Regions from separate parts of the Paenarthrobacter sp. NPDC058040 genome, predicted to be linked through region 1. Evidence: predicted binding sites of a transcription regulator. Region 1 holds the regulator's gene; the other holds the start of a gene.
What was found. The regulator LexA, encoded in region 1, represses DNA repair genes until DNA is damaged. The targets are predictions, from matches to a motif close to TCGAACANNTGTTCGA.

Region 1 (10,796 bases):
TCCTCACTGCTCAACCGCCTGACGGATGCCGGTGTCCTGGTGGAAAACGCCCTGTTCGCCACGCTGGACCCCACAGTCCGCAAGGCCCAGACGCCGGACGGGATCGGCTACACCCTGGCCGACACCGTGGGGTTTGTCCGCTCGCTGCCCACGCAGTTGGTTGAAGCGTTCCGCTCCACGCTTGAGGAAGTGGCGGACTCAGACCTGATCCTGCACGTCGTTGATGCCTCACACCCGGATCCGGAAGGGCAGATCGCCGCCGTGCGGACGGTCTTCAGCGAAGTCGATGCCCGGAAGGTTCCGGAAATCATCGTCCTGAACAAGGTGGACGTGGCGGATCCCTTCGTGGTTGAGCGTCTCCGGCAGAAGGAGCCGCGGCACGCCGTGGTCTCCACGCGCACGGGGGAGGGAATCGCTGAACTCCTGGAGACCATCAGCCAGTCGATTCCTCGGCCGGGCGTCCGCCTGGAGGTGCTCATTCCCTACAACCGCGGCGAGATGATCAACAAACTCCACAACTCCGATGCCGAAATCCTCAGCCTTGAGCACGAGGAAAACGGCACGCGCGTGGTGGCGTTGGTCCGTGAAGGCCTGGCTGCCGAGCTGGAGTCGTTCGTCAGCAATGGTTGAGAAGGTGGCGGCGGAACCCGCTGCGTCGGTGGGGGAGAAGTTCACCCTGGAGTTGTTGGACAAAGCTGTTGCGGGCATGGGCGGCCAGAGCCGCACAGGCCAGCATGAAATGGCCAAGCGCGTTGCCCGGGCCATCGAGTCCGGCGAGCATCTGCTGGTACAGGCAGGGACGGGGACGGGTAAGTCCTTGGCTTACCTGATCCCGTTGATTGCCCACTCAATGGACAGCAACAAGCCGACGCTGGTGTCCACCGCCACCCTGGCCCTCCAGACCCAGATTGTCGGGAGGGATCTTCCCCGCCTGCTGGAGACCATCAACCCCGCCTTGGAACGGCCGGTAAACGTGGCGCTCGTCAAGGGCCGGGCCAACTATGTGTGCCTGCAAAAGCTCGAGGGGGGCTTTCCCAGCGAAGAACCATCCGAGGGCCAGCTCTTTTCCCTCGGCGAGGACACCAGCGTGCCGCACTTCGCGGCATCCGTGGGCGGGCCGTCGTCACAACTGGGCAAGGAAGTGGTGCGCCTGCGCGAGTGGGCGGAGAAGACCGCCACCGGCGACCGCGACGAATTGATGCCGGGTGTCACGGACCGGGCCTGGCGGCAGGTCTCCGTGACCTCCATGGAATGCCTGGGGGCGCAAAAATGCCCCATGGCTGAAGAATGCTTCAGCGAGCAAGCGCGCGCCCGGGCGGCGGAGGCTGACGTGGTGGTCACCAACCACGCGATGCTGGCCGTGAGTGCCTTCGAAGGATTGGCTGTCCTGCCCGAATATGACGTGGTGGTGGTGGACGAAGCCCATGAACTGCAGGATCGGGTCACCGGGGCTGTGTCCGGGCAGTTGTCCGTAGCCATGATCCATGCTGCTGCGTCCAGCGCGCGCAAGCACACCGCCATTACCGTCGATGCTTTGAACGCCGCTGCCGACAGGCTGGATATGGCCATCATGGGCGTGCCCAACGGGCTGGTGCCCAGCGGTCTCAACGACGAACAACTCGACTGCCTGGACCAGTTGCGCGACGCCACCAGGGCAGCGCTGTCCGATTCGAAGACGGATTCGTCCAACGCGGTGGACGGTGGACGCCAGCTGGCCCGTTCGCGGCTCATGCTCATCCTTGAACTGTCTGAGCGTTTGCTTGCCGCAAAGGAAAACCGTGAAGTGGTGTGGTTCTCAAGAAACAGCACCTTCGACCCCCAGCAGGGTTACTCGCAGCCCGATGAGACTGCTCCCGCACTCATCAATATCGCACCGCTGAGTGTCGCCGGCCGCTTGCGGGAAGGCCTGTTCGCTGGCCACACGGTGGTCCTGACCTCCGCCACGCTGGCCATCGGTTCCGCCTTCGAGCCTGCTGCCGGCGGGCTTGGCCTGCTGGGGGACGGCGCACCAAGCTGGACTGGCCTGGATGTGGGGTCACCTTTCGACTACCCGAAGCAGGGCGTCCTCTACGTGGCGAAGCACTTGCCGAAGCCCGGCAGGGGAACGTCCCCGGAAGCACTGGACGAACTGGAGGACCTCATCAGGGCATCCGGCGGAGGAGCATTATGTCTGTTCTCCTCCCGGCGCGCAGCCGAGGAAGCCGCTGACGCCATGCGTTTGCGCCTTGATGTGGACATCCTGTGCCAAGGCGAATCCACCATGGCAGCCCTGGTGAAGCAATTCGCCGACGAACCTGACACGTGCCTCTTCGGCACCATGTCACTGTGGCAGGGCGTGGATGTGCCGGGTGGCTCGTGCCGCCTGGTGGTCATCGACCGGATTCCTTTCCCGCGGCCCGACGATCCCCTCATGACGGCGCGCTCACGAGCTGTTGCCCAATCCGGTGGAAATGGGTTCATGGCCGTTTCGGCGACGCACGCTGCCATCCGCCTCGCCCAGGGCGCCGGACGACTGATCCGGTCGACGGGAGACAAGGGCGTGGTGGCGATCCTCGATCCGCGGCTTTCCACTGAAAGGTACGGGGGATTCCTGCGGGCCGCACTGCCGCCCTTCTGGGCCACGACGGACCGTAAGATCGTCCATGGTGCGCTGGAAAGGCTGGCCCGGACGGGGCGCTGAGTCCGCCGTGTGCGCCCTTGCCTCGGCTGTTGCGGGCGTCGCTGCCCGCAGTAACTGCTCCTAGAGGGAGCGCAGTACCGAAACGACCTTGCCCATAATGGTGGCTTGGTCGCCAAGGATGGGTTCGTACTGGGTGTTCTGGGGGAGCAGCCAGGTGTGGCCGTCCCGCTGGCGGAAGGTTTTCACCGTGGCTTCGTCGTCAAGCAGGGCTGCGACAATGTCGCCGTTGACGGCGTCGTTCTGCCTGCGGACAACAACCCAGTCGCCATCGCAAATGGCTGCGTCGATCATCGAGTCACCGGCCACTTTCAGCATGAAGAGTTCGCCGTGGCCCACCAGTTGCCGGGGCAGGGGCAGGACATCCTCAACGGTCTGGTCGGCCAGGATCGGTCCACCGGCGGCGATGCGGCCCACCAAGGGAACCAAGGCGGTGTCGCTGGCACTTGCCAGTTCCGTAACAGCCAGCCCACCGGCGCTGCGCAATGTGGCAGGAGCTTCGACGCCTGGAATGGTGGCACCGCCGTCAAGGGTCAACGGCATGAGGACTTCCATGGCCCGGGGACGCTTAGGGTCCCTTCTCAGGTATCCGAGCTTTTCCAGCTGGGACAACTGGTGGGTGACACTCGACAAGCTGGCCAGCCCAACGGTGTCCCCGATCTCGCGCATGCTGGGCGGGTAGCCATTCTCGTTGACTGAACGCTGGATGGTTTCAAGGATCTTCTTCTGACGGACGGTCAGGCTCTTGGGACTTTTGGGGGGCTGATGGCTCCGCAGGGGTGCCCCGCCGCCTGTGGCTTTCGCTGCCATGTTCGCCATCGCCCTTCCGTTCCGCCCGGTCGCGTTCTGCACGCTTCCGGGGACGTGGGTCCGAAAAATGTCAGACCCTCCTGATGCACTGAATCCGTGCTTGTTTCTTCCCTCAAACCTAGGCCAGGCACAAGCGTTTATCAAACATTTGTTCTAGCGAGTCTCGACACCGTTCGTTGATAAGTGCTAAAAATGTCGTAGCAAGGTTCGAATATGTGTTCTATAAATCCGAAACGCAGCTTCGATGTTCGAAGAAAGTGTTCGAACATCGCCGCCGCGGCGGTGAAGACAAGGTATCGGCAGCAGGGTTCCGGGTTTCCGGGGCCAGGCAATCGCTCAGAAGGGCTCAGCTCATGTCCGCAGTAACAACGTTCCAAGAGTTCCGCAACGCGCCGGCACCCACCCGCATCCGGCTCACACGGCGCGGGCGGATCGTTTTCTTTGGCATCCCCGCGATGTTGCTGGTGGCCGCACTGCTGAGTTTTGCGGGCTTCCTCACCTCGCCTGCCAAGGCTTCGGATTCGCAGTCGCAGCTTCAGCCGCCGGTTGCCGTCAGCGTGACCGTGCAGCCGGGACAGTCATTGTGGGGCATTGCAGGCGCTGCTGCTCCCGAGCGCGATCCGAGGGATGTCATCGCGGAGATCATCCAGTTGAACGACCTCCGCGGTGGACGGATCACCCCGGGCCAGCAACTGTTCGTACCCGCCAATTAGCCGGTCCAGCCGGCAAAGGGAGGTCCCCGTCAGGCCCCGTCCGGCGTCACAGTTACAAGGCAGTCAGCGGCGCCCCTTAAACTGTTGGGGTGACTGACCAGCTTGAGCGACTCGACCGACTTCCCCTCCGGACCAATCTGCGTGGGCTGAGCCCCTACGGCGCACCGCAGCTTGATGTTCCGATTCTGCTCAACGTCAACGAGAACACCCATGGGGTCCCGGCCGACGTCCAAGCCGCGATCACCGAAGCAGTTGCTGCCGCCGCTACCGGATTGAACCGCTACCCGGACCGTGAATTTACCGAGCTCCGCGAAGCGCTGGCCGGGTTCCTGGGCCACGGACTGACTCCCGCAAATATCTGGGCCGCCAATGGATCCAACGAGGTGCTCCAGCAGATCCTGCAGGCCTTCGGTGGTCCTGGCCGCAAGGCCCTCGGCTTCCCTCCCACGTATTCCATGTATCCACTCCTGGCCAGCGGTACGGACACGGAATACGTTCGTGGCGTGCGGGGCGAGGACTTCAGCTTGGATGCCGCATCTGCAGCCGCGCAAGTGGCGGAGACGGGAGCCAATATCGTGTTCCTGTGCTCGCCCAACAACCCGACCGGAACGGGTCTTGGCCTGGACGTCGTGGAGGCTGTCTATGAAGCCGGAGAAGCAAGCCAGGCAATCGTGATCGTGGATGAGGCGTACCACGAGTTCGCCCACGACAATACGCCCAGCGCCCTGACCTTGCTGCCAGGCCGCCAGCGGCTCATCGTTTCGCGCACCATGAGCAAGGCTTTCGCCTTGGCGGGGGCACGCCTCGGTTACATGGCCGCGGCTCCCGAGGTCACCGATGCCCTCCGGCTGGTCCGTTTGCCGTACCACCTGTCGGCAGTGACCCAGGCTACGGCTCTGGCGGCCCTGCAGCACCGCGAGGCTTTGATGGCCGACGTCGAGGACATCAAGGTCCAGCGGGACCGCATCGTTACAGAGTTGCTTCGCATGGGCCTGAAGCCTGCGGCCTCGGACTCCAACTACGTTTTCTTCGGTGGACTGGAGAACCCGCACGCCATCTGGCAGGGGCTGCTGGATGCGGGGGTCCTGATCCGTGACGTTGGAATCCCTGGCCACCTGCGGGTTACCGCCGGCACCGAACCGGAGACCACGGCCTTCCTGGAAGCGCTGGAAGCCCTCCTGGCCGGCGACGCCAATGCGGCGTCCGGGCAAGGCTGAAAGCCACCCACTTAGACTTATCCATAGATCCATTTCCCATTTCGTGTTAAGGACGTTCCTCCCATGAGCGAAACCGGCGCCACGCCGTCCGCTGCCCGTACTGCGCGCATGGAGCGCACCACCAGTGAGTCTTCTGTCCTGGTGGAGATCAACCTGGATGGTTCCGGTGTCTCGGACATCAGCACCTCGGTCCCGTTCTACGACCACATGCTGACGGCGCTGTGCAAGCACTCCCTGATCGACATGACGGTCAAGGCGACGGGGGACACCCACATCGATGCCCACCACACGGTGGAGGATGTGGCCATCACCTTCGGCGAGGTCCTTCGTACGGCTTTGGGAAACAAAGCCGGTATCCGACGTTTCGGCGAAGCCACCGTCCCGCTCGATGAAGCACTGGCACACGCCGTGGTGGACGTCTCGGGCCGACCCTACCTGGTACACGGCGGCGAGCCTGCGGGCCAAGAGTACCACTTGATCGGCGGGCACTTCACAGGCTCGCTGACCCGGCACGTGTTCGAGGCCATCACCCTCCACGCGGGTATCTGCCTGCACATGAACGTCCTGGCCGGACGCGACCCGCACCACATTGTCGAAGCGCAGTTCAAGGCCTTTGCCCGCGCTCTTCGTGCCGCTCTTGAGTCCGACCCCCGCGTGGAGGGCATTCCTTCCACCAAGGGAGCACTATGAGCAACCAGATCCTCAAGGACGGTGCGGTGACGGATGCGTCCGCTGCCGCCAAGCCGGAGTCGCCCGACGGGAAGCCCACGGTGACCGTCCTGGATTACGGTTCCGGGAACGTGCGCTCGGCTGTCCGTGCCCTGGAACGCGCGGGTGCCCACGTGGTGTTGAGCGCCAAGCCCGAGGACGTGCTGAACGCCGATGGGCTGGTGGTTCCCGGCGTCGGCGCCTTCGAGACTGTCATGAAGGAACTCAAGGCGGTGGACGGCATCCGGATGATCGGTCGCCGTGTAGCAGGCGGTCGCCCGGTCCTCGCCATCTGTGTTGGCCTTCAGGTGCTCTTCGAGGCCGGCGTGGAGCACGGCACCGAATCCGAAGGAATGGCCGAGTGGCCGGGCAAGGTGGAGCTCTTGCCCGCTCCCGTGGTTCCGCACATGGGATGGAACACGGTGGATGTGCCCGAGGGGTCCAAGCTCTTCGCGGGCGTTGAGGACGAGCGGTTCTACTTTGTGCACTCCTACGGCGTGCAGGAATGGAACTTCGACGTGGTCCAGCCCCGGATGGCCCCGCCCAAGGTGACCTGGTCCGAGCACGGGGCACGGTTCATCGCGGCAGTGGAAAACGGACCGCTGTGCGCAACCCAGTTCCACCCGGAAAAATCAGGCGATGCCGGGGCGCGGCTGCTGCGCAACTGGGTTGACGGCCTCCGAAAGCCCGAAGGCGCCGCCTGAATGTGGTCCGTAGTGCTCATGGGGTTGGCCGGCCTCTTGGTTGGCGGAGGCATCTCCTTCCACCAGCAGAAAAAGCCCCTCTGGGTTTCCATTTCCTTTTACGCGCTGGCCGGGATGTCCCTCCTGGCCGCCTACCTCCTGACGCTTCCGGGCAACTGACCCGGCGTTCCCATCAACTGCAAGGATCCACATGACCACCTCCGCACAGTCCGTTCTGGAACTCCTTCCCGCCGTCGATATTGTTGACGGCCAAGCGGTCCGCCTCCTGCAGGGGGAGGCAGGCTCGGAAACCAGCTACGGGACGCCCCTGGAAGCAGCCCTGAACTGGCAGGAAGCCGGAGCCGAGTGGGTGCACATGGTGGACCTGGACGCCGCCTTTGGCCGGGGCAACAACGCGGACCTGATCAGCGACGTGGTGTCCCAGCTCAACGTGAAGGTGGAACTCTCCGGTGGGCTGCGGGACGACGAGTCGCTGGAGCGTGCCCTGGCCCTTGGTGTTGCCCGCGTGAACCTCGGCACGGCCGCACTGGAAAACCCGGAGTGGACCCGCCGTGCCATTGAGCGCTTCGGCGACAAGATCGCCGTCGGGCTTGACGTCCGCGGAACCACGCTGGCCGGCCGCGGGTGGACCAAAGAAGGTGGCGACCTCTGGGAGGTCCTGGCCCGCCTGGAGGACGCCGGCTGTGCCCGCTACGTGGTCACTGACGTGACCAAGGACGGCACGCTGCAGGGTCCCAACGTTGACCTGCTCCGCCAGATGGTGGAGAAGACCGGCAAGCCCGTGGTTGCATCCGGTGGTATTTCCAGCCTCGAGGATCTGCGGGTCCTCCGCGAGTTGGTCCCGCTGGGCGTTGAAGGTGCGATTGTGGGCAAGGCGCTGTACGCCGGTGCCTTCACGCTTCCCGAAGCGCTGGACGTCGCCGGCCGCCGCTGATGGCCGGACACCAGGAACACCGCCGCGAGCTTCCCGGGCACATTGCCGCCGCCTTGGCCGGAGCGGGCGGTGCCACTGACTCTGCCGGGCAGCCCTGGGCGGGACGCAGCCTGAGCGGCGAGGCTGCAAAGATCCACAACTTCGAGGACGACGACGGCTCGGCCGATTCCGGTTACCTGGCTGCAGTCGCGGCCCTCCTTGCCGGCGCGGGAAGCGAAGCCGGGGTAGTGGCGTCGCTTGCCACGGCCCGGGTATTTGTGCCGGTGGTCGCGACGCTCGCCGAAGAAGCCGACGGCGTGGATGGCCTCCACGCGGACAAGCAGGCCGATATGGCGTTGGTCACGCTCAAGGCCCCTGATGGGCGCACGGCCATGCCGGTCTTTACATCCTCGGCCGCTCTGGAGAGGTGGCATCCGGAAGCCCGTCCTGTGGCTGTATACGCGGCCCGGGCGGCGCTTTCCGCGGTGTCCGAGGGCGCACAACTGCTGGTCTTGGACCCGGGCTCCGATTTCACCTTCGTGGTGCGGCGGCCGGCCATGTGGGCGCTTGCCCGGCAGCAGGACTGGACGCCGTCCTACCTGGATGATCAACTGGAGGCTGCTCTCGCTTCCACGGTTTCCGGTTTCCGCTCGGTCCGCAGGCTTGAGACGCAGCCCGGTGGCGGCGTCGCATCCCTGACGGCCGATGGTCGCCAGGTGCCGGGCGGCGGAGCGGGGCCGGAGTTGCGCGTCGTGCTGTTCCTTGAGGACGGGCTTGACGCGGCGGCGGTGCAAGCGCTCGTGGCCCAACTGAACGACGCCTGGGCAAGGATGGATTCCTTTGCCGAGTGCGTTGATTCCATTGAAGTGAAACTGCAGCGTGCAGCACAGGAGCCCGCGCAGCATTGACGGCGGTACCCGTTCCCCGGGGCTGCCTTGGGGAACAAGAGGAAACTGGCTGTGAATTTCGCTCTCTACAAAGAGATGCTGTCCATCCGCCCTGTGCGGCGGCTGTTGTTGGTGGGCATGATTGCCCGCATACCGCATTCGGCGGCGGGCGTCCTTCTGACGTTGCACATTGTGCTGACGCTGGGGGAGGGGTACGCGGCAGCTGGAGCTGCCGCTGCCATCATGACCATCGGGATCGCCCTGGGTGCTCCCTGGCGCGGCCGCCGAGTGGACATGGTGGGCCTCCGGAAGGCACTGATTCCTTCCGTCATTTCCGAGACCGTGATCTGGTCGGTGGTGCCGCACGTCTCGTACCAGTGGCTGCTTCCGTTGGTTTTCGTGGGCGGCCTGTTCACGCTGCCCATCTTCAGCGTGGTCCGGCAATCGCTGGGTGTCATGGTGGATGGGGAACAGCGTCGCGGCGCCTTCGCCCTGGACTCGATCGCCACCGAACTCGTCTTCATGATCGGTCCGGCCATCGGTGCAATCGTGGCCACGAGTGGATTCTCCGCACTTGGCCTGACGGCCGTGGGCGTCTCGGTGTCCGTGGCCGGCCTCTTCCTGATCTGGTTCAATCCGCCGACGCGCAGCGTGGATCCCTGTTCGGCTGAGGAATCCGCTGAACGTGCGGCAGACGATCTCTCCGCGGCGGAGGCGGCCATGGTTGCCTCGGCGCCCGGCCATGTCCAGGAGGCCGCTTCCGAAATGGCGCCGTCCGCTTCCAAGCGTGGACTAAGGAACCGGGTGGCACGCAACTTTACGTGGTTCACGGTCTCCGTGGCCGCGCTCTTCGCGGTGGCCGCAGGTTCCGGAATGGTGCTGAGTGGTTCGGATGTCAGCATCGTTGGCCTGCTGGAACGGGGCGGACACCAGAACCAGATCGGCATCGTGTTCTTCTTCTGGTGTGCTGCCTCGGTTGTTGGTGGACTCATCTACGGTGCCATGAACCGTCCTGTCTCGCCCATGCTCCTCCTGTTGGGCATGGCTGCGTTGACCATTCCCATGGGCTTTGCCCGGGACACCTGGACCTTGGCTTTCCTGTCGATTTTGCCCGGACTGCTGTGTGCGCCCGTGTTGTCCGCGTCCTCGGAGAAGGTGGCCGATCTGGTGGACGAGGAGCGACGCGGCGAAGCCATGGGTTGGTATGGCTCGGCCTTGACGGCCGGTGTGGCGCTGGGGTCCCCACTCGCCGGGGTCTTCATTGACACCGTGGGACCGTCCGGTGGCTTCGCGGCGGTGGGCACCGCCGGCGTCGTTTTGTGCGTTGCCGGTTTCGTCCTGATGTCGCTGCGGCGTCGCGCCGCCCGCGTCTGACGCGGCCTGCCGGTTAAACGACGACGGCGACCCTCACCAGCAGGCGAGGGTCGCCGTCGTCGTTTGCCGTCCGGGCGGGACGCTAGTTCACGGGGCCGGTGAACTTTTCGCCCGGGCCCTTGCCCGGTGCGTCCGGGATGAGGGAAGCCTCGCGGAAAGCCAACTGAAGGGATCGCAGGCCATCGCGCAAGGGGCCGGCGTGCTGGGACCCGATCTCCGGCGCGGCCGCGGTAACCAGGCCGGCCAGGGCGGTGATGAGCTTGCGGGCCTCGTCCAGGTCCTTGAGGTCTTCCGCGTTGGGGTCGTCTGCCAGGCCAACCTTGACCGCCGCAGCACTCATGAGGTGCACGGCGCCGGTGGTAATAACCTCGACGGCGGGAACTTCGGCGATGTCGCGGATCTGCTGGGAGACTCCGGTGTCGGCCGCATCTCCGCCGAAGGAGTTACGGTGATTGCTGTCTTCAGTGCTCATACTGGTAAGCTTGTCACAGACCGACTGGAAGTCGTTATTTCTACGTTTAGTGGAACTGCAGTCCGTGCCCGCCGTGCGAATGTGCGCTTGGCGGGTTATTTCTGTAGAATTGATTTTCAGTTTGCAAGCGGAGTTCTCTCCCACCCGCGTCAGCCGTTTCCCTCACGGGACTTGAAGGTTGCCGGGTAACCTGGTCGGACGCTGGCGGCATTGCCGGAAGTGTTGTTGGTCCCTGTGTGGGGCTGCTCCGATCTTTGAGGCCTTCGATTGCACCAGCAATTGGAGGCCTTCTCTATTTGCCGGTGAAACTCACCACAACCA
Region 2 (10,796 bases), on a different contig from region 1:
AAGAACACGATGGAGACCACGAACATCAGCGGCACGTTGCCGCCTTCGAGGGTCAGCAGGAAGACCGGGGTCATGACGGCGCTGGCGAGTGCTCCGTAGATGAACACGGGCTTGCGGCCGATCTTGTCCGCCAGCATGCCGAACAAGGGCTGGGTGCCAAGGGCTACGACGTTGGCAGCAACTACCAGCCACAGGGTGATGGTGCTGTTGACGTGCGCTACGTCCTGGGCGTACTTGATGGCCAAGGTTCCGAACACTGTGCTGACTGCGGCGATGAAGGCGCAGCAGACCACGCGGAGAACGTCACGCCAGTGCAGCTTCAGGAGATCGGCGATGGGGAGCTTGGCGATCTGGTTGTTCTTCTTGGCCTCCGCAAACGCCGGCGGCTCGTGCAGGGTACGGCGGATGAAGTAGGCCACCATGACAACCACGGCGCTCAGCCAGAACGGGATACGCCAGCCGATGCCGTACTTGATCTCGTCCGGAAGTGCCACCACGGGGATGAAGACGAGTGCTGCGAGGATCTGGCCGCCCTGCGTACCCGTCAGGGTCCATGACGTGAAGAACGAACGGCGGTTGTCCGGAGCGTGCTCCAACGTCATCGACGAGGCGCCGGCCTGCTCGCCGGCGGCAGAGAGCCCCTGAGCGAGACGTGCCAGCACCAGCAGGACGGGTGCCCACCAGCCGATGGTCTTGAAGTCGGGGAGGCAGCCGATCACGAAGGTTGCTGCGCCCATGAGGACCAGCGTGAACATGAGGACCTTCTGGCGGCCGATCCTGTCACCGAAGTGCCCCAGGATGATGGCGCCCACAGGGCGGGCGACGTAGGCGAAGCCGAAGGTCGCAAAGGACATGATCGCGGCGTTGGCGTCCGCATCCGGGAAGAAGACGTGCGGGAAGATCAGGGCCGCTGCCGATCCGAAGATAAAGAAGTCGTAGTACTCGACGGCGCTGCCGAGGAAGCTGGCGAGTGCCGCTTTCTTGGGTGTTCCCTGCGTTGTTGCTGTGCCTGGCGTCGCTGACGGCATTGTTTGGCTCATTGGGGTGTTCCTTCTGTGACGACGATGTCGGTAAAGCTGAGTGGGAGTGCCAAGCGAGGTGCGGCCGGATCTTCCCGATAAGTAACCACATGGTGAGAGCTACTTGTGTAATACAGCAATAGTGGCTGTGAGTGGGGTCACTTGTCAAGAGAAGTAATCACCATCTAGAAATAGCTCTCACGATATGAGAGCATTTCACTTATGAGTGTGAAAGAGGACACAAAGACCGACATGGTCGGCAAGGCCTTGAGCCTTTTGGTATTGCTGGGCAACGAACCGAAGGGCGCCAGCGCCGCGGATCTTGCGAGGAGTGCAAGCCTGCCGTTCAGCACGACGTACCGCTTGCTGGGCTCGCTGACCCGGGACGGCTTTGTGGACTATGAGCCGGATGGTCGCCGCTACCACTTGGGCCTTCGCGTGTTCCAACTCGGCCAGCGCGTCTCCAATCACCATGGCTTTGCTGCGACTGCACTGCCTGTACTGCAGCGCGTTACTGAGCGCACACATGAGGCCACCATCCTCTCGGTTCGCGACGGCGACCACCACCTCACGGTTAACAAGGTGGACGGTCCCAAGACCTTCCGGGTCACGAGCGATCCTGGCCATCTCGGCGCGCTGCATACGACATCCGTGGGCAAGGCGATCATCGCGTTCGAATCCGAGATTGAACGCAAGCGCTTGCTCGAGGACCTTCCTCTTGAAGCACTGACGGAGCATTCCATCACGGACCGCGACAAGTTCCGCGAGGAGATCGAGCAGGTGCGCCGCCAGGGCTACGCCGTGATGGACGAGGAGAACGAGATCGGCATGCGCGCCGTCGCCGTGCCGGTGCTGAATCCCCAGGGTCATGCCTTCGCATCCCTCGCCGTTGCGGTCCCCGTGTTCCGCCTGACCATGGAGGAGCTCATTGCGCACGTGCCAACCCTGCAGGAAGCCGCGGCTGAACTCGCGGCCCGCCTGCCCCAGCGATGACCCCGTTGTGAGGCCCGCTTTGCGCCCCATGCGCGAGGAATAGCGCGCAGAATAGGCCCCACAAGTTGGGCACTGCCGTTGTGAGGCCCGCTTTGCGCCCCATGCGCGAGGAATAGCGCAGACGAGGCCCCGCAACGCATATGCGAAATCCACGAATGTTCGCTATAAGAACATACGTGCGGAATATGAACAACTGTAGTAATCTGAATCATACGTTCGGTCCGGACAGCGTTGAACGCTTCGGGCAGGCCGTGAAAGTAAAAGGAGCTTGAGGATGAGCAACCGAGCCGAATCCGTTCTGGTGGGCCTGATTGGCGAAGGCGTGATGCCCTCGCTGACTCCGCCCATGCACGAACGCGAGGCCGATGTGCAGGGCCTTCGCTTGCTGTACCGCCCCATCGACCTGCTGGAGCTCGCGCTGCCGGCCACCGCCGTCGGGAATCTCCTCGAAGCAGCCCGGCGGATGGGTTTCAACGGGCTCAACATCACGCATCCGTGCAAGCAGTTGGTGCTGGAGCACCTTGACGAAATTTCCGACGACGCCCGTCGCCTGGGTGCCGTCAACACGGTCCTCATCCAGGACGGCCGGTTCATCGGCCACAACACAGACTTCTCCGGCTTCGGCTCTGCGCTCGCGGACGGCCTTCCGGGCGCCAAGCTGGATCGCGTGGTCCAGCTCGGTGCCGGAGGTGCCGGTTCCGCCGTCGCTTACGCGCTGCTCAAGGCGGGCGTCAAGCACCTTGACCTCGTGGACATGGACGCCAGCAGGGCTGCGGAACGCGCAGCCGAACTCAGCGAGCTCTTTCCGGCAGCAAGCGTCACCCCGCGCAGCACCACTGAGCTGGAGCAGGTCATGCCCCTCGCCGACGGCCTGGTCCACTGCACCCCGATCGGCATGGCCGCCCACCCGGGCCTGCCCCTGGACATCCACCTCCTGGAACCCCGGCACTGGGTTGCGGACATCGTCTACCGCCCCATCGAAACGCAACTGGTCCGCGAGGCGCGCGCCAAGGGCTGCGACGTGCTCGACGGCGGCCGGATGGCAGTCGGTCAGGCGGCCGACGCCTTCAGAATCTTCACCGGAAAGGACGCTGACCGCGACCGCATGCGTGAACACTTCCTGGACCTCATCGCCGCCGAAGAATCCGCACTCGTGAAGGCGGCCCACTGATGCGAACCGGAATCGCCACGGTCTGCCTGTCCGGCACGCTTAAGGAGAAGATGCAGGCCTGCGCCATCGCGGGCTTCGACGGCATCGAGATCTTCGAGCAGGACCTCGTCACGTCTTCGCTCAGCCCGGAAGACGTCCGCAAGATGGCTGCGGACCTGGGACTCGGCCTCGATCTGTACCAGCCGTTCCGCGATTTCGACGGCGTCACCCCGGAGCTGCTGAAGGCCAACCTGAAGCGGGCGGAGGCCAAGTTCAAGCTCATGGCCCGCCTTGGCATGGACACCATCCTGGTCTGCTCCAACGTAGCCACGGCAACCATCGACGACGACGGGCTGCGGGCCGAACAGCTGGCCGAACTCGCCGAACTGGCCGGGGACCACGGCGTCAAGGTTGCCTACGAGGCCTTGGCTTGGGGCAAGTACGTCAACGACTACGAGCACGCCTACCGCTTGGTGGAAGCCGTGGACCACCCCAACCTGGGCACGTGCCTGGACTCGTTCCACATCCTTTCCCGGGACTGGGACACCGCACCGATCGAGCAGATCAACGCTGAGAAGATCTTCTTCGTCCAGGTTGCCGACGCTCCCAAGCTCTCCATGGACGTGCTCTCGTGGAGCCGTCACTACCGGGTTTTCCCCGGGGAGGGGCAGTTCGAGCTCGCCAAGTTCATGGGCCACGTGGTCCGCGCCGGCTACACGGGCCCGGTTTCCCTGGAGGTCTTCAACGATGTGTTCCGCCAGTCGGATGTGGAGCGCACGGCCGTGGATGCCATGCGTTCGCTCATCTGGCTCGAAGAACAGAGCGCCAAGTGGCTGGCAGGCAACCCCGCGGACGGGGCGCTGGAAGACAAAGCCGCCAGCCGCCGTCGTTATCCCATGGAACTGGCCACGCTGCCCAAGGTGAACGAACCTGCCGGATTCAACTTCGCAGAGGTCAAAGCAGACAACACCGCGCAGCTCGAGAAGCTCCTGGGCCAGCTCGGCTTCGATTTCGAGGGCCGCCACCGCACCAAGGACGTCCAGCTCTGGACCATGGGCCAGGCCCGCGTGATCATCAACGAGCAGGCGGCCTCGCACTCGGAACCGGCTATCGCCGCTTTGGGGTTCGACGTCGATTCGCCAGTGATTGCCTCCGCTCGCGCCCAGCAACTCAAGGCGCCCGTGGTTGCGCGCAAAGTCCAGGCCGACGAAGAAGTCTTCCAAGGCATCTCCGCTCCGGACTCCACCGAAATCTTCCTGTGTCAGGGAAGCCCGGACGGCACCGCCGCGTGGACCCACGAGTTCGGCGAGGGGCTGGAACACCCCCGCGCACATCAAAGCGCCGTGATTGACCACGTAAACCTGGCCCAGCCCTGGCAGCACTTCGACGAAGCCGTCCTCTTCTACACCAGCGCGCTGGCCCTGGAACCGCAGCCGTTCGCGGAGGTCCCGAGCCCCAGCGGCCTGGTGCGCTCGCAGGTCATGGAAACCACTGATGGCGCGGTCCGGCTGGTGCTCAATCTGGCTCCAGTGCAGCAGGCATCCACACCCAAGACTTATCAGGAACACATCGCGTTCGCTGTGGGGGACCTCGTGGCCACGGCCCGGTCCGCCCGCGATCGTGGCCTTGAGTTCCTGCAGATTCCGGCCAATTACTACGAGGACCTGGACGCCCGGTTCGATCTTGAACCCGGCTTCCTGGCCACCCTCCAGGAACTCAACCTGCTGTATGACCGGGACGCCAACGGCGAATTCCTCCACTTCTACACCGCCACTGTGGGCAGCGTGTTCTTCGAAATGGTGGAGCGCCGCGGCAACTACGACGGCTACGGAGCCCCGAACGCCCCCGTCCGCCACGCCGTCCAATACGACTCACTCCACCGGGCATAGCTGCCTGGACCTGACAAAGAACCCACCAACCGAAAGGAGCCGGCTGTGCCGCAAGACACCACTGCACAAGCTCTCGAAGAATCCGAGGAACTCGTGCCGCCCGCTGAGCCGCATGCCGCGCACGATTCCAAGAAAGTGGAAACCCAAGGGGATCTCAGTGCTGAGATCAAGTCCATCGGAGACCGGTACGCCGAGGCCTTGAAGAACGGCAAGGCGCCGGAAACCATGCCGCGCCTGGACTACGCTCCGTATCGCAGCAGCATCCTGCGGCACCCCACCAAGAGCCTGCACCACGCGGACCCGGAGACGATCGAGCTCTACTCGCCCGCGTTCGGACACCAGGATGTGCACGCGCTGGAATCGGACCTGACCATCCAGCACAACGGCGAGCCGCAGGGTGAGCGCATCATCGTGGCCGGCCGCGTCCTTGATGGTGACGGCCGCCCGGTTGCCGGCCAGCTGGTGGAAATCTGGCAGGCCAACGCATCGGGCCGCTACATCCACAAGCGGGACCAGCACCCCGCCCCGCTGGATCCCAACTTCACCGGCGTCGGACGTTGCATCACGGGTGCCGACGGCTCCTACTCCTTCACCACCATCAAGCCCGGCGCGTACCCGTGGAAGAACCACCTGAACGCCTGGCGCCCGGCCCACATCCACTTCTCCATGTTCGGCTCGGAGTTCACCCAGCGCATCGTCACCCAGATGTACTTCCCGGGCGACCAACTGTTCCCCCTGGACCCCATCTACCAGTCGATCGTGGACCAGGATGCCCGCGACCGCCTCGTAGCCCAGTACGACCACGAACTCACCAGCCCCGAATGGGCCCTCGGCTACAAGTGGGACATCATCCTGACCGGCTCCAAGCGGACCTGGACCGAAAACGAAGCATACGGCGACGCCGGGGACGAGGAGTAAGCGCATGAGCAAGCTGGCACCCACACCGGGACAGACCGTTGGCCCCTTCTACGGCTACGCCCTTCCCTTTAACAAGGACAACGAACTCCTGGCACCCGGCAGCCCCGGCAGCATCCGCCTCCAAGGCACGGTGTACGACGGCGCGGGCAACACCATTCCGGACGCCATCCTCGAAATCTGGCAGCCGGACTCCGAAGGCAACATCGTCCAGCGAACCGGCTCACTGGTCCGTGACGGCTACACCTTCACCGGCTGGGGCCGCGGCTCCGTGGGCAACTCCGGGGTGTACACGTTCACCACGGTCAACCCTGGGCCTCTTAAGGCTGGAGCGGCGCCCTTCATCTCCGTCGCGGTCTTCGCCCGTGGCCTCATGAACCGCCTCTTCACCCGCGTGTACCTGCCGGAAAATGAGGAAGCGCTGGCGAACGATCCCCTGCTGAGCTCCCTCGACCCCGAACGCCGCAAGACGCTGATCGCCCGCCGCGATCCCGACGGCGGACTCACGTGGGACATCCGCCTGCAGGGTGGTGACGAGACCGTGTTCCTGGACTTCCAGCAGGACGGTTCGCTGGATCTGGCCTCGGACCAGTCATGACCGACGGCGACTTTGGCCTCCTCAGCCCCGTCACTGCCTCGCCTGCGGTGACGGCGTTGACGGGCGACCGTGCCGTGATTGCGGCGATCCTCGACGTCGAAGCCGCCTGGGCGGCCGTCCTCGAGGAAGCCGGGTTGGCCCCGGAAGGGTCGGCAGCTGTGGTGGCCGAAGCCGCCGACCCCGATCACTACGACCTCGCCGTCATCGCCGAACGTGCCCAGGGCGGTGCCAACCCGGTGATCCCGCTCCTCGGCGAACTCCGCGCACATGTGCGCAGCCTGGACGCAGCCGGGGTCGGCGCGGGCAAAGCCGTCCACACCTCCCTCACCAGCCAGGACGTTCTCGACTCGGCACTCATGCTGCTGGCTAGCCGCACCGTTTCGGCTCTGCTGGTTGAGGCCAAGAGAACGACGACGGCGCTCGCCACCTTGGCGGAACAGCATGCGGACACGCTGTGCGTGGGCAGGAGCCTGACGCAGCACGCGCTTCCGTATACGTTCGGGCTCAAGGCTGCGCAGTGGTTCCACGGGGTGGCCGCTGGGGCTGCGCGTTTGGCATCGCTTGAGTTGCCGGTGCAGTTCGGCGGGGCTGGCGGGACGTTGGCCTCCGGGACCAAGCTGACTGCCGGCTCTGGCTCAACGCCGTTCACGCTGGCCGATTCCCTGGCCGCCAAGCTGGACCTGGCCCCGGCGCCGGCCCCGTGGCACACCAATCGTTTGGCCGTGACGTCCCTCGGGGATTCCTTGGCTTCCCTGCTGGATGCCTTCGGCAAGATCGCCGCGGACCTGCTGTTCCTGAGCCGTCCGGAACTGGGTGAACTCGGCGAACCTCTGGCTGCCGGCCGTGGTGTCTCGTCGGCCATGCCGCAGAAGCAGAACCCCGTGCTCTCTGTGCTGATCCGCAGCGCGGCGCTCCAAGCTCCCGGGCTGGCATCGCAGCTCCACCTGGCCGCTGCAACCTTCAACGATGAGCGGCCCGACGGTGCCTGGCACACGGAATGGCCGGCCCTCCGTCGGCTGCTGGCCCTGGCTGTTGGTGCCGCACTTCATTTGCGCGAGCTCGCAGAAGGTATCCGGGTTTTCCCCGAGGCCATGCGCAGGAACCTCGAGATCTCGGGTCCGCTGCTGCTCAGCGAAGGTGTGGCGGCCGCCGTCGGGCCTCTCCTGGGCGAGGACGGAAAGCAGAAGCTGCAGGCCGTCGTCGACGAAACCCTTGCGGCTCCCGCCGCCCAGCAGGCGGACACCTACCGGAAGCTGCTCCGCGACGCGGTTCCCTCGGACAAGGTGTCCGATGCGGAGCTTGAAGCGTTGTTGGATCCCGCTAGCTACCTGGGCGAAGCCCGGGAAATCAGCCGCCGCATCCTCGCCGCCTACCCAGACTTCACCGCTTCAACGAAGGGAGCCTCTGATGACTAAGCCAACTGTCAAGGCCGTACTGCTTTCACCGCAGCGCGAACTCGGAACCAAACCGCTGCTGGTGGTGGGCCCGTCGCTGGGCACGTCCACTGTTCTCTGGACCGAAACCGCTGCGCTCCTCGGCGACGAGTACGACGTCATCGGCTGGGACCTTCCCGGCCACGGCATTTCGCCGGCCGCCACGGAAGGGTTCGATGTCGCGGAACTGGCTGACGCCGTCGTCGATCTTGTCGATTCCGTTGCGCCGGGCGCGAGGTTCCATTACGCGGGCGTCTCGCTGGGCGGGGCCACAGGCCTGCAGCTCGGGATCAAGCACGGCGACCGGCTCCGCAGCCTGTCCGTGCAGTGCACCGGCGCCAAGCTCGGCACCCCGGAAGGCTGGTTGGAACGCGCGGAAACCGTTCGCTCGCTTGGTACGCCGGTGATGATCCAAGGCTCGGCTGAACGCTGGTTCGCCAAGGGGTTCATGGACCGCCAGCCGGACATCAGCAGCCGGCTCCTGCACGCCCTCCGCGACGCCGATCGCTTCAGCTACTCGTTCTGCTGCGAAGCCCTCGCTGCGTTCGATGTCCGCGAGCAGCTCGGCAGCATCACGGTTCCCACCCAGGCGATTGCCGGCGTCGAGGACACAGTGGCGCCGCCGCCGTTCGCTTCAGAGACCGCCGCTGGCATCCGGGCCGGCGGCACGTTCGCTGTGGCTGAAGCGCTCGACGGCGTCGGGCACCTTGCGCCCGCTGAGTCGCCCGCCGTCGTGGCTGGTTTGATGCGGAACTTCATGAAGGAGAACGGGCGATGACCTCTGAACACAACGGTGCCGTTCAGCCTGAGGCCACCGCGCAGGAAATTTACGACGCTGGCATGGTGGTCCGTCGCGAAGTGCTCGGGGACGCGCATGTGGACCGAGCCAACGCCGGAAAGGATTCCTTCACGGAGGACTACCAGGACATGATCACCAGGATCGCCTGGGGTGGGATCTGGACGCGGCCGGGGCTGAGCCGGCAGATGCGTTCCGCGGTCACCCTCACGGCGCTGGTGGCCCACGGTCACTGGGAGGAGCTGGCCATGCACGTCCGGGCAGCCCTCAACAATGGCCTGAGCAGGGACGAAATCAAGGAAATCCTGCTGCAGACCGCCATTTATTGCAGTGTGCCGTCGGCCAACTCGGCGTTCAAGACGGCCCAAAAAGTATTCGCAGAAATCGACGCTGCATCCACCCCCAACTAGCTCCAACTCACCCAACTAGGTCGCAGTTAAGCGCGTTTAGACCCCTCAAAACGCGCACAAATGCGACCCAGTTGGGTAACAAGAAACAAAGGAAATCTTATGAACCAGGCTTTTGTGTACGATGCCGTGCGCACGCCCTTTGGCAAGTTCGGCTCCGGGCTTGCTGCTGTCCGTCCCGACGATTTGGCGGCCCACGTGGTCCGGGAGTCCGTTAAGCGTGCACCCGGCCTGGACCCGGAGCGGATTGATGAGGTGGTGTTCGGGAACGCCAACGGTGCCGGCGAGGAAAACCGCAACGTCGCGCGCATGGCGACGCTGCTTGCCGGCCTGCCCGTCTCGATTCCTGGGACGACGGTGAACCGTTTGTGCGGCTCGTCCTTGGACGCCGCGATCATCGCTTCGCGGCAGATCAACGCCGGCGACGCGGACGTGGTGCTGGTTGGTGGTGCGGAGTCCATGAGCCGCGCGCCGTGGGTGCTGCCGAAGACGTCCAAGCCCTACCCGGCCGGTGACATGACCCTGGCTTCGACCACGCTGGGTTGGCGTTTGGTAAACCCGGCCATGAACAAGGACTGGACCATTTCCCTGGGCGAGGCCACCGAGCGGTTGCGGGAGAAGTACGGGATCACGCGTGAGCGGCAGGATGCTTTTGCCGCGGATTCGCATAATCTGGCGGACGCTGCGTGGAATGAAGGCTTCTACGATTCTTTGGTTACGGCGGTTCCGGGGACGGACCTGGTCCGGGACGAAGGCATCCGTGCCGGGTCTTCAGCTGAGAAGTTGGCCGGGTTGAAGACGGTGTTCCGTCCCGAGGGCTCAGGGCCCGACGGCGGTACGGTCACCGCCGGGAATGCCTCGCCGTTGTCCGATGGTGCTTCTGCGGCGTGGATCGGCTCCGAGGCTGCTTCCTCGATTCTTGGCTTGGAGCCGCTGGCCCGCATCGCCGGCCGTGGTGCGCACGGCAACGATCCCCAGTTCTTCGGGTTCGCCCCGGTGGAGGCCGCTAACAAGGCCCTCGCGAAGGCGGGCATCGGCTGGTACCAGGTTGGCGCCGTCGAACTTAACGAGGCGTTCGCCGCGCAATCGCTGGCGTGCGTGGACGCGTGGGGGATCGACCCGTCGATCGTGAACCGCCACGGCGGTGCGATCGCGATGGGCCACCCGCTCGGTGCCTCCGGTACCCGCATCCTGGGGACGTTGGCCCGGTCGCTGCAGGCTTCGGGCCAGCGCTGGGGCGTCGCGGCGATCTGCATCGGCGTTGGGCAGGGCCTGGCCGTGGTGCTGGAAAACGTAACTGGTTCTGTGAAGGGTTAGGGCGATGTTGAATTTCATTGACACTGTTGGCGAGGCCGTGGCCGGGATCAAGGACGGCTCCACGGTGATGATCGGCGGGTTCGGCAATGCCGGGCAGCCGTTCGAACTGATCGATGCGCTCATGGATTGCGGCGCGAAGGACCTGACCGTGGTGAACAACAACGCCGGCCAAGGCGACCAGGGCCTGGCGTTGCTGATCAAGGAAGGCCGGGTGAAGAAGATGATCTGCTCGTTCCCGCGGCAGTCCGATTCCTGGCACTTCGACGCCAAGTACCACGC

Region 2: a site for LexA is predicted at 2,179-2,194, ahead of ACFVSJ_RS23180 (shikimate dehydrogenase). Genes of this name have one in related genera too.

Annotation. Positions count from the first base shown of each region.
Region 1 is NZ_JBHVRN010000001.1:578,875-589,670, forward strand. It holds gene hflX (GTPase HflX) at 1-630, shown strand, start outside; gene ACFVSJ_RS02575 (ATP-dependent DNA helicase) at 623-2,680, shown strand; gene lexA (transcriptional repressor LexA) at 2,741-3,487, opposite strand; gene ACFVSJ_RS02585 (LysM peptidoglycan-binding domain-containing protein) at 3,841-4,200, shown strand; gene ACFVSJ_RS02590 (histidinol-phosphate transaminase) at 4,290-5,417, shown strand; gene hisB (imidazoleglycerol-phosphate dehydratase HisB) at 5,481-6,107, shown strand; gene hisH (imidazole glycerol phosphate synthase subunit HisH) at 6,104-6,829, shown strand; gene ACFVSJ_RS02605 (hypothetical protein) at 6,830-6,988, shown strand; gene priA (bifunctional 1-(5-phosphoribosyl)-5-((5-phosphoribosylamino)methylideneamino)imidazole-4-carboxamide isomerase/phosphoribosylanthranilate isomerase PriA) at 7,020-7,763, shown strand; gene ACFVSJ_RS02615 (SseB family protein) at 7,763-8,650, shown strand; gene ACFVSJ_RS02620 (MFS transporter) at 8,702-10,003, shown strand; gene ACFVSJ_RS02625 (DUF1844 domain-containing protein) at 10,086-10,475, opposite strand.
Region 2 is NZ_JBHVRN010000023.1:4,485-15,280, reverse strand. It holds gene ACFVSJ_RS23190 (MFS transporter) at 1-1,040, opposite strand, end outside; gene ACFVSJ_RS23185 (IclR family transcriptional regulator) at 1,242-2,012, shown strand; gene ACFVSJ_RS23180 (shikimate dehydrogenase) at 2,287-3,183, shown strand; gene ACFVSJ_RS23175 (bifunctional sugar phosphate isomerase/epimerase/4-hydroxyphenylpyruvate dioxygenase family protein) at 3,183-5,051, shown strand; gene pcaH (protocatechuate 3,4-dioxygenase subunit beta) at 5,097-5,969, shown strand; gene pcaG (protocatechuate 3,4-dioxygenase subunit alpha) at 5,974-6,564, shown strand; gene ACFVSJ_RS23160 (adenylosuccinate lyase family protein) at 6,561-7,979, shown strand; gene ACFVSJ_RS23155 (alpha/beta fold hydrolase) at 7,972-8,775, shown strand; gene pcaC (4-carboxymuconolactone decarboxylase) at 8,772-9,203, shown strand; gene ACFVSJ_RS23145 (thiolase family protein) at 9,303-10,517, shown strand; gene ACFVSJ_RS23140 (3-oxoacid CoA-transferase subunit A) at 10,522-10,796, shown strand, end outside.